3 regions of the Peribacillus sp. FSL H8-0477 genome follow, and region 3 is predicted to be linked to each of the others. Evidence: a T-box and tRNA genes for the amino acid it is inferred to sense, from the RefSeq annotation. Region 3 holds a T-box; the other regions hold tRNA genes.
What was found. A T-box is a leader RNA that pairs with one kind of tRNA and senses whether it is charged. The one in region 3 lies ahead of alaS (alanine--tRNA ligase), so its partner is inferred to be a tRNA-Ala.
Positions count from the first base shown of each region.

Region 1: it encodes a tRNA-Ala, which carries the amino acid that the T-box ahead of alaS (alanine--tRNA ligase) is inferred to sense. The anticodon was not compared.
Region 2: it encodes a tRNA-Ala, which carries the amino acid that the T-box ahead of alaS (alanine--tRNA ligase) is inferred to sense. The anticodon was not compared.

Region 1 covers NZ_JBBODE010000002.1:62,077-65,326, forward strand. The annotation lists rRNA gene MHI18_RS12120 (23S ribosomal RNA) at 1-690, shown strand, start outside; rRNA gene rrf (5S ribosomal RNA) at 811-926, shown strand; tRNA gene MHI18_RS12130 (tRNA-Asn) at 980-1,054, shown strand; tRNA gene MHI18_RS12135 (tRNA-Thr) at 1,056-1,128, shown strand; tRNA gene MHI18_RS12140 (tRNA-Glu) at 1,165-1,239, shown strand; tRNA gene MHI18_RS12145 (tRNA-Val) at 1,252-1,327, shown strand; tRNA gene MHI18_RS12150 (tRNA-Thr) at 1,345-1,417, shown strand; tRNA gene MHI18_RS12155 (tRNA-Tyr) at 1,428-1,511, shown strand; tRNA gene MHI18_RS12160 (tRNA-Gln) at 1,602-1,676, shown strand; tRNA gene MHI18_RS12165 (tRNA-Lys) at 1,768-1,840, shown strand; tRNA gene MHI18_RS12170 (tRNA-Gly) at 1,848-1,922, shown strand; tRNA gene MHI18_RS12175 (tRNA-Ala) at 1,949-2,021, shown strand; gene rocF (arginase) at 2,145-3,041, shown strand; gene MHI18_RS12185 (aspartyl-phosphate phosphatase Spo0E family protein) at 3,096-3,250, opposite strand, start outside.
Region 2 covers NZ_JBBODE010000001.1:1,647,344-1,650,593, forward strand. The annotation lists gene MHI18_RS08315 (TraR/DksA C4-type zinc finger protein) at 1-125, shown strand, start outside; tRNA gene MHI18_RS08320 (tRNA-Glu) at 315-386, opposite strand; tRNA gene MHI18_RS08325 (tRNA-Ser) at 390-480, opposite strand; tRNA gene MHI18_RS08330 (tRNA-Asn) at 482-556, opposite strand; tRNA gene MHI18_RS08335 (tRNA-Ile) at 564-640, opposite strand; tRNA gene MHI18_RS08340 (tRNA-Gly) at 646-719, opposite strand; tRNA gene MHI18_RS08345 (tRNA-His) at 729-804, opposite strand; tRNA gene MHI18_RS08350 (tRNA-Phe) at 817-892, opposite strand; tRNA gene MHI18_RS08355 (tRNA-Asp) at 923-999, opposite strand; tRNA gene MHI18_RS08360 (tRNA-Met) at 1,007-1,080, opposite strand; tRNA gene MHI18_RS08365 (tRNA-Ser) at 1,130-1,222, opposite strand; tRNA gene MHI18_RS08370 (tRNA-Ile) at 1,234-1,310, opposite strand; tRNA gene MHI18_RS08375 (tRNA-Met) at 1,319-1,395, opposite strand; tRNA gene MHI18_RS08380 (tRNA-Ala) at 1,426-1,501, opposite strand; tRNA gene MHI18_RS08385 (tRNA-Pro) at 1,511-1,587, opposite strand; tRNA gene MHI18_RS08390 (tRNA-Arg) at 1,596-1,669, opposite strand; tRNA gene MHI18_RS08395 (tRNA-Leu) at 1,686-1,774, opposite strand; tRNA gene MHI18_RS08400 (tRNA-Gly) at 1,792-1,866, opposite strand; tRNA gene MHI18_RS08405 (tRNA-Leu) at 1,875-1,955, opposite strand; tRNA gene MHI18_RS08410 (tRNA-Lys) at 1,965-2,040, opposite strand; tRNA gene MHI18_RS08415 (tRNA-Thr) at 2,094-2,169, opposite strand; tRNA gene MHI18_RS08420 (tRNA-Val) at 2,186-2,261, opposite strand; rRNA gene rrf (5S ribosomal RNA) at 2,270-2,385, opposite strand; rRNA gene MHI18_RS08430 (23S ribosomal RNA) at 2,500-3,250, opposite strand, start outside.
Region 3 covers NZ_JBBODE010000001.1:1,216,569-1,219,818, forward strand. The annotation lists gene alaS (alanine--tRNA ligase) at 1-2,118, opposite strand, end outside; T-box leader at 2,166-2,379, opposite strand; gene MHI18_RS06320 (AI-2E family transporter) at 2,431-3,250, opposite strand, start outside.

The DNA.
Region 1 (3,250 bases), on a different contig from region 3:
TTATCGGGGTGGGAGACAGTGTCAGGTGGACAGTTTGACTGGGGCGGTCGCCTCCTAAAGAGTAACGGAGGCGCCCAAAGGTTCCCTCAGAATGGTTGGAAATCATTCGTAGAGTGTAAAGGCACAAGGGAGCTTGACTGCGAGACCTACAAGTCGAGCAGGGACGAAAGTCGGGCTTAGTGATCCGGTGGTTCCGCATGGAAGGGCCATCGCTCAACGGATAAAAGCTACCCCGGGGATAACAGGCTTATCTCCCCCAAGAGTCCACATCGACGGGGAGGTTTGGCACCTCGATGTCGGCTCATCGCATCCTGGGGCTGTAGTCGGTCCCAAGGGTTGGGCTGTTCGCCCATTAAAGCGGTACGCGAGCTGGGTTCAGAACGTCGTGAGACAGTTCGGTCCCTATCCGTCGTGGGCGCAGGAAATTTGAGAGGAGCTGTCCTTAGTACGAGAGGACCGGGATGGACGCACCGCTGGTGTACCAGTTGTCTTGCCAAAGGCATAGCTGGGTAGCTACGTGCGGACGGGATAAGTGCTGAAAGCATCTAAGCATGAAGCCCCCCTCAAGATGAGATTTCCCATAGCGTAAGCTAGTAAGATCCCTGAAAGATGATCAGGTAGATAGGTTTGAGGTGGAAGCGTGGTGACACGTGGAGCTGACAAATACTAATCGATCGAGGACTTAACCATTCGTTTTAATATTGTGCATTAACCTTCCTATTATCTAGTTTTGAAAGAACAAGAAATTTGTTCTTGAAAAATCCATAAAAAGATATTATAATAATAAATGTCTTTGATAAATGAATAATGTCTGGTAATGATGGCGAAGAGGCCACACCCGTTCCCATTCCGAACACGGAAGTTAAGCTCTTCAGCGCCGATGGTAGTTGGGGGTCTCCCCCTGTGAGAGTAGGACATTGCCAGGCAGATTCACTTTTAATTTTTATCTATCGAAGAGTTTTAGGAAACATTATACCATTCCGCAGTAGCTCAGTGGTAGAGCATTCGGCTGTTAACCGAACGGTCGTAGGTTCGAGTCCTACCTGCGGAGCCATGCTTCCATAGCTCAGTAGGTAGAGCACTTCCATGGTAAGGAAGAGGTCAGCGGTTCGAATCCGCTTGGGAGCTTACTAGTTTACTTGGAATTGATATGAAAATTAGTTAGGCCCCTTGGTCAAGCGGTTAAGACACCGCCCTTTCACGGCGGTAACACGGGTTCGAATCCCGTAGGGGTCACCACTTTATATATATGGAGGATTAGCTCAGCTGGGAGAGCATCTGCCTTACAAGCAGAGGGTCGGCGGTTCGATCCCGTCATCCTCCACCATGTTTTATTTTACACTTGCCGGTGTAGCTCAACTGGTAGAGCAACTGACTTGTAATCAGTAGGTTGGGGGTTCAAGTCCTCTTGCCGGCACTGTTTTTCTGGAGGGGTAGCGAAGTGGCTAAACGCGGCGGACTGTAAATCCGCTCCTTAGGGTTCGGCAGTTCGAATCTGCCCCCCTCCACCATTATAAAATCAATTAGTGGACAGTTATATATTTTCTCATTTAGGGGAATATATGATTACCACCTATTTTTTTGTCAGGTATACAATATATTGGGCTATAGCCAAGCGGTAAGGCAACGGACTTTGACTCCGTCATGCGTAGGTTCAAATCCTGCTAGCCCAGCCATATTATTATATGAAGTATCAAGTGCTCAGTTGTGAGTTTACGTTTGAATAGTAAACATATACATCTGACTTTTTATTTTGTTAATTAATATGAGCCATTAGCTCAGTTGGTAGAGCATCTGACTTTTAATCAGAGGGTCGTAGGTTCGAATCCTACATGGCTCACTTTTATGCGGAAGTAGTTCAGCGGTAGAATACAACCTTGCCAAGGTTGGGGTCGCGGGTTCGAACCCCGTCTTCCGCTCCATCTCAATCGTACATTACTGTACAAGAGGGGCCTTAGCTCAGCTGGGAGAGCGCCTGCCTTGCACGCAGGAGGTCAGCGGTTCGATCCCGCTAGGCTCCATACAAAAACCTTAAACCATTCTTTGGTTTAAGGTTTTTTTTGTATCTTTATACAACCTTTTGTTTTGTTGAACCATCTGCCTATATTGGTATAAAATGGTTTAAAGGGGTTGAGGAATTGAAGATAGAGAAAATAACAATCATTGGTCTGCCTATGGATCTCGGTCAAAATAGACGTGGGGTAGATATGGGACCAAGTGCAATCAGGTATGCCGAGGTAGTAGAGAAACTTGGAAGCTTAGGGATTGATGTAGAGGATTTAGGAGACATTACGATTGGAAGACCCGAACAGTTGGCTGCTTCAGAAACAAAGCTGAATAACTTGAAAGAGGTCACTGTCGGGAGCAGGGTGCTGGCAGAAAAAGTCGATGCTATTCTGGGTAAGAACTCATTTCCTCTTGTATTAGGTGGGGATCATTCAATTGCCATTGGAACATTAGCAGGAGCGTCAAAACACTATGAGAATCTGGGTGTGATTTGGTTTGATGCTCATGGCGATCTAAATACAGATGAGACGACGCCTTCTGGTAATATTCATGGGATGTCACTAGCAGTTAGTATAGGGCTGGGAAACGATGGGCTTGTAAACATCCATGGATACTCGCCTAAAATTAAACCCGAAAATATTGTCATTATTGGTGCTCGTTCTTTAGATGAGGGAGAAAGAGAATTAATAAGTTCGAAAGAGATTAAAGTTTTTTCGATGCATGAAATTGATAGACGCGGGATGGCAGCAGTAATGGAAGAGACTATTGCTTTCTTTAAAGATAAAACAGACGGTGTCCATTTATCAGTAGATATGGATGCGTTAGATCCGATAGATGCTCCAGGAGTAGGAACCCCCGTGTTGGGAGGAATCACATACAGAGAAAGTCATCTGGCGATGGAAATGCTTTCAGAGTCAGGTATTGTGACTTCTGCTGAATTTGTAGAAGTTAATCCTATCCTAGATGAAAAAAATAAAACAGCGACGGTTGCTGTTGCCTTAATGGGTTCTTTGTTTGGAGAAAAGTTAGTGTAAAGTAGATTACACTGCTTTTACATAATGCAAGACAATTAAACAGTAACTTCCTCGTTACTGTTTTTTGGTTAGATGAATATATTGAATGATTAAAGTATCCAGTTCTGCGCTGACCTCTACTACTCGATTATCTCTTATTGAGGAATATCCTGCCAAATGAATCATTCTTTCTCTATATTCTTCTATTCTGGTTAACAGCTGTTCTGCTA
Region 2 (3,250 bases), 430 kb from region 3:
ACCGCAAAGCCTATCCGACTAGTCATCAAGAACACGAAGAAGAACTATTAGATAAAGAAAATAAGGAATCTAAGTTAGGTGACATTCCCTACAGAGAAAAAGACAGTTATCTAGATAAAAAGTAATAATTAAAATCCCCTGGCTGCACAGGGGATTTTTCTCTTTGGATGGAAGGAAGTTCTAAGATGAATGAGAAAGTTTTTCAAGAGGAGCAAGATACATGTTACATCTAGGTTTTAAATACTCTTTGAAAATAACGCTTACATATTAAACATAAAAAAAAGATGTACACAATGTGTATACATCTTTTAATATGACCCCTACGGGATTCGAACCCGTGTTACCGCCGTGAAAGGGCGGTGTCTTAACCGCTTGACCAAGGGGCCTACTGGCGGAGAAGGAGGGATTTGAACCCTCGCGCCGCTTACGCGACCTACACCCTTAGCAGGGGCGCCTCTTCAGCCTCTTGAGTACTTCCCCGTGGCTCCGCAGGTAGGACTCGAACCTACGACCGTTCGGTTAACAGCCGAATGCTCTACCACTGAGCTACTGCGGAACAATAATGGTGGGCCTAAATGGACTCGAACCATCGACCTCACGCTTATCAGGCGTGCGCTCTAACCAGCTGAGCTATAGGCCCATTATTGGAGCGGGTGAAGGGAATCGAACCCTCATCATCAGCTTGGAAGGCTGAGGTTTTACCACTAAACTACACCCGCAATATTAAATGGGGCGACTGATGGGAATCGAACCCACGAATGCCTGAACCACAATCAGGTGCGTTAACCACTTCGCCACAACCGCCAAAATAAAATATGGTGGCTCAGGACAGAATCGAACTGCCGACACAAGGATTTTCAGTCCTTTGCTCTACCGACTGAGCTACTGAGCCAATATGTAAATAATAATTTTTAAATAATAATGGCGGTCCGGACGGGACTCGAACCCGCGACCTCCTGCGTGACAGGCAGGCATTCTAACCAACTGAACTACCGGACCATTATGATTGCGGGGACAGGATTTGAACCTGCGACCTTCGGGTTATGAGCCCGACGAGCTACCGAACTGCTCCACCCCGCGATAATAATAATTGTACTAATCTAAATGTCACTGTTTTAAAAAATAATAATGGAGGAGGAAGGGGGATTCGAACCCCCGCGGGTTTTGACACCCCTGTCGGTTTTCAAGACCGATCCCTTCAGCCGAACTTGGGTATTCCTCCACAGTTGAAGATGGTGGACCTTGTAGGACTCGAACCTACGACCGGACGGTTATGAGCCGTCTGCTCTAACCAGCTGAGCTAAAGGTCCTCTAATTTTGGTAGCGGCAGAGGGGATCGAACCCCCGACCTCACGGGTATGAACCGTACGCTCTAGCCAGCTGAGCTACGCCGCCCAAATAGAAGATATATGTGTTATAAAAAATTGGTGGAGCCTAGCGGGATCGAACCGCTGACCTCCTGCGTGCAAGGCAGGCGCTCTCCCAGCTGAGCTAAGGCCCCAAAATTTCATGGTCGGGAAGACAGGATTCGAACCTGCGACCCCTTGGTCCCAAACCAAGTGCTCTACCAAGCTGAGCTACTTCCCGATAAAAAGTGCGCCCGGCGGGAGTCGAACCTACAACCTTCTGATTCGTAGTCAGATGCTCTATCCAATTGAGCTACGGGCGCATATTTAATTAAAAGATGGTGCCGAGGACCGGAATCGAACCGGTACGGTAGTCACCTACCGCAGGATTTTAAGTCCTGTGCGTCTGCCAGTTCCGCCACCCCGGCAAGGAACTAATAAGAATTGGAGCGGAAGACGGGGTTCGAACCCGCGACCCCAACCTTGGCAAGGTTGTATTCTACCACTGAACTACTTCCGCATATTAAGTGCGGGTGAAGGGACTTGAACCCCCACGCCTCGCGGCGCCAGATCCTAAATCTGGTGCGTCTGCCATTCCGCCACACCCGCGATAAAAAATGGTGAGCCATGTAGGATTCGAACCTACGACCCTCTGATTAAAAGTCAGATGCTCTACCAACTGAGCTAATGGCTCATAGATGTCTTGCAGCTTAAAATCAATATGATAAGCTTGTACATCCATAAAAATGGTGCCGGCAAGAGGACTTGAACCCCCAACCTACTGATTACAAGTCAGTTGCTCTACCAGTTGAGCTACACCGGCAGGTGTATAATAAAAATGGTGGAGGATGACGGGATCGAACCGCCGACCCTCTGCTTGTAAGGCAGATGCTCTCCCAGCTGAGCTAATCCTCCATATATATGCTTGGCGACGTCCTACTCTCACAGGGGGAGACCCCCAACTACCATCGGCGCTGAAGAGCTTAACTTCCGTGTTCGGAATGGGAACGGGTGTGGCCTCTTCGCTGTCGCCACCAAACATTTTCAATCTGACTTATATTATTATATAGTCTTTTTGAAATTTTGCAAGAACAATTTTACTTATTCTTTCAAAACTAGATAATAAGAAGGTTTTTGCATGTAATTAAAACGAATGGTTAAGTCCTCGATCGATTAGTATTTGTCAGCTCCACGTGTCACCACGCTTCCACCTCAAACCTATCTACCTGATCATCTTTCAGGGATCTTACTAGCTTACGCTATGGGAAATCTCATCTTGAGGGGGGCTTCATGCTTAGATGCTTTCAGCACTTATCCCGTCCGCACGTAGCTACCCAGCTATGCCTTTGGCAAGACAACTGGTACACCAGCGGTGCGTCCATCCCGGTCCTCTCGTACTAAGGACAGCTCCTCTCAAATTTCCTGCGCCCACGACGGATAGGGACCGAACTGTCTCACGACGTTCTGAACCCAGCTCGCGTACCGCTTTAATGGGCGAACAGCCCAACCCTTGGGACCGACTACAGCCCCAGGATGCGATGAGCCGACATCGAGGTGCCAAACCTCCCCGTCGATGTGGACTCTTGGGGGAGATAAGCCTGTTATCCCCGGGGTAGCTTTTATCCGTTGAGCGATGGCCCTTCCATGCGGAACCACCGGATCACTAAGCCCGACTTTCGTCCCTGCTCGACTTGTAGGTCTCGCAGTCAAGCTCCCTTGTGCCTTTACACTCTACGAATGATTTCCAACCATTCTGAGGGAACCTTTGGGCGCCTCCGTTACTCTTTAGGAGGCGACCGCCCCAGTCAAACTGTCCACCTGACACTGTCTCCCACCCCGATAAGGGGCGCGGGTTAGAATTTCAATACAGCCAGGGTAGTATCCCACCAATGCCTCCACCGAAG
Region 3 (3,250 bases):
GTATGCAGCAGCACCTGTTACAGCTTCAATTCTACGTGTACCAGCACCAATTCCGCTTTCAGAAACAATTTTAAACAGCCCAATGACTGCGGTATTTGGAACGTGACAACCGCCGCAAAGCTCTAGACTATAATCGCCGATTTGAACAACACGAACTACCTTGCCGTATTTTTCACCAAATAGCGCCATAGCTCCCATTGCTTTTGCTTCTTCAATATCTTTTGTATCAATATTTACATTTAGACTCTGCCAAATTTTTTCATTAACAATGTTTTCAATTTGCTCAATCTCTTCTGGCTGAATTTGTCCAAAATGAGAAAAGTCAAAACGCAGACGCTCTGCTTGAACAAGTGAACCCGCTTGGTTAACATGCGTTCCAAGGACATCCTTTAAAGCTTGATGCATTAAATGCGTCGCTGTATGGTTTTTAATGATAGGAAGACGGTTAGCTTGATCGACAACCGAAACCACTTTCGCTCCCTGAACCAATGTACCAGCAGTCACCGTTACACGATGAAGATTTTGTCCATTAGGTGCCTTTTGAACGTCTAATACGGACAATTTAACATCTTCACTGACAATAACGCCTTTATCCGCCGTTTGTCCGCCGCTTTCTGCATAAAACGGTGTTTCACTTAAGATGACATGTACTTCTTCACCTTCATTAGCTTCCATCATTAATTCACCGTTTTGAACGATTGCCGCAATAACAGCTTCTGCTTCAAGCTGATCGTAGCCGACAAATTTACTTTCGACTTTGATATCGCCTAGCACGCCGCCTTGAATTTGCATAGAATCCACATCTTGACGAGCCGAACGAGCACGTGCACGCTGTGCTTCCATTTCTGATTCAAATCCAGCATGATCGACAGCCATATTTTCTTCTTCAGCATATTCTTCTGTCAACTCGATTGGGAAACCGTACGTATCATAAAGACGGAACACGTCTGAACCTTGAATCGTTGTAGAACCTTTTGCTTTTTCCTTTTTAATCACATCGGATAAAATGCCAAGGCCGTCATGCAAGGTTTCATGGAAACGTTCTTCTTCGTTTTTAATAACCTTAGCAATGAAAGCAGCTTTGTCTTTTACTTCTGGATAGAAGGCATGCATAACTTCACCGACAACCGGCACTAATTCAAACATGAACGGACGGTTAATATTGATTTGCTTAGCATAACGAACAGCACGACGCAGTAAACGACGTAACACATAGCCGCGGCCTTCATTTGATGGAAGCGCTCCGTCACCGACAGCAAATGCAACAGTCCGGATATGGTCAGCGATGACTTTAAATGCAACATCTGATGGAGTCCCTGTGCCATATTTCACACCAGAAATTTCTTCTGTTGCAGCAATAATCGGCATAAATAGATCCGTATCATAATTGGTTGCAACATCTTGAACAACTGAAGCCATCCGTTCAAGTCCCATTCCTGTATCAATGTTTTTCTTAGGAAGCGGTGTATATGAACCATCTGGATTATGATTAAATTGTGAGAACACCAAGTTCCAAACTTCTAAATGGCGCTCGTTTTCGCCGCCAGGATAAAGTTCTGGATCATTTGGATCGTCTCCATATGCCGGTCCGCGGTCATAGAAAATTTCTGTGTTCGGACCACTTGGACCTTCACCAATATCCCAGAAGTTTTCTTCTAAACGGATAATCCGCTCAGCAGGCAAGCCGATTTTTTTATTCCACAGTTCAAAAGCTTCTTCATCTTCAGGATGAATGGTTACAGCCAGTTTCTCTTTATCGAAACCAATCCATTTTTCGTCAGTTAAGAATTCCCATGCCCATGTAATCGCTTCTTCTTTAAAGTATTCACCAATAGAGAAGTTACCGAGCATTTCAAAAAATGTATGGTGTCGAGCTGTTTTACCCACATTTTCAATATCATTTGTACGGATTGCTTTTTGTGCATTCGTAATCCGTGGATTTTCTGGAATCACTCGACCATCAAAATACTTCTTCAATGTGGCAACACCTGAATTGATCCATAATAATGATGGATCTTCATGCGGAACTAGTGGAGCACTCGGCTCAATTGCATGTCCCTTTTCCTTAAAAAAGTCTAGATACATCTGGCGGATTTGCGCGCCTGTTAAATATTTCATCATTATTTCCTCCTTAAATTTGGGCACAAAAAAAACTCCCATCCCCTGACAGGGACGAGAGTTAGCTCGCGGTACCACCCTGATTATGGGCCAAATTCACGCACCCATCACCTTCATCAATGCCTTAACGCGGCGAAACGGCAGGAATTAGCTGCACTCCGGACTAGCTTTCTGTCGACTACATCGAAATTTCCTTTCAGCCAAGGGAAATCTTCTCTAAACATATGCACATCAACATACTTTTTCCATCATTGTGTTTACGAATTATAAAAGTTCTTATGTATTGGATTATATTCATCCAAAATTTATTTGTCAATCATCGAACTGACTAGATTGCGTTTTTCCGAAATGAATCTTCGCATGCAGCACAAAAGCCTTAAGAATGGCCAGCACAGGAACAGCAATAATTAGACCTGCCACGCCTGCAACTTCACCGCCAACCAAAAGTCCAAACATAATTAAAACCGGATGCATATGCAAACTTTTCCCCACAATCAGCGGCGATAGAATATTTCCCTCAAGAAACTGTAAAACAAGGACGATTACACCCACTATTATAACCATTTTCACAGAAATAGAAGCAGCAAGAATAACGGCTGGAACGGCACCAATAATGGGACCGAAATACGGAATCACATTCGTAATGCCAATAATCGTACCCAACAGCAACGGATACTCCATCCCAACCACCCAAAAAAGGAAAGCTGAAACCAACCCAATCGCTGCACAAACAAGAATCTGTCCACGGATATACCCGCCCAGTGACGTATCGACATCACGAAGAAAAGACATCCCTTGCTTTCTAAATTTTTTTGGAGTGATGTACCAGGTCATTTTTTTAATAGCTTGAAAATCTTTAATAAAGTAGAAAGCAAGAAATGGGATAAGAGCAATAAGCAGGAAAAAATCAAAGGCCCGGAGAAAATAGCTCATAATTGTACCAGCCAATGCCTCAAGTTTACTTTCGACTAAAGCAATCATTTCGTCGATCCGCTCATGAACGCCAAACGGCCAATGTGTGGTCTTGGCTTCAATCATCTTCATCCAGCCGCGATATTGTTCCGCCACAACCGGCGCACTTTCCGCCAGCTCCCCCACCTGCTTAATAATAACAGGAATCCCGCGGTACACC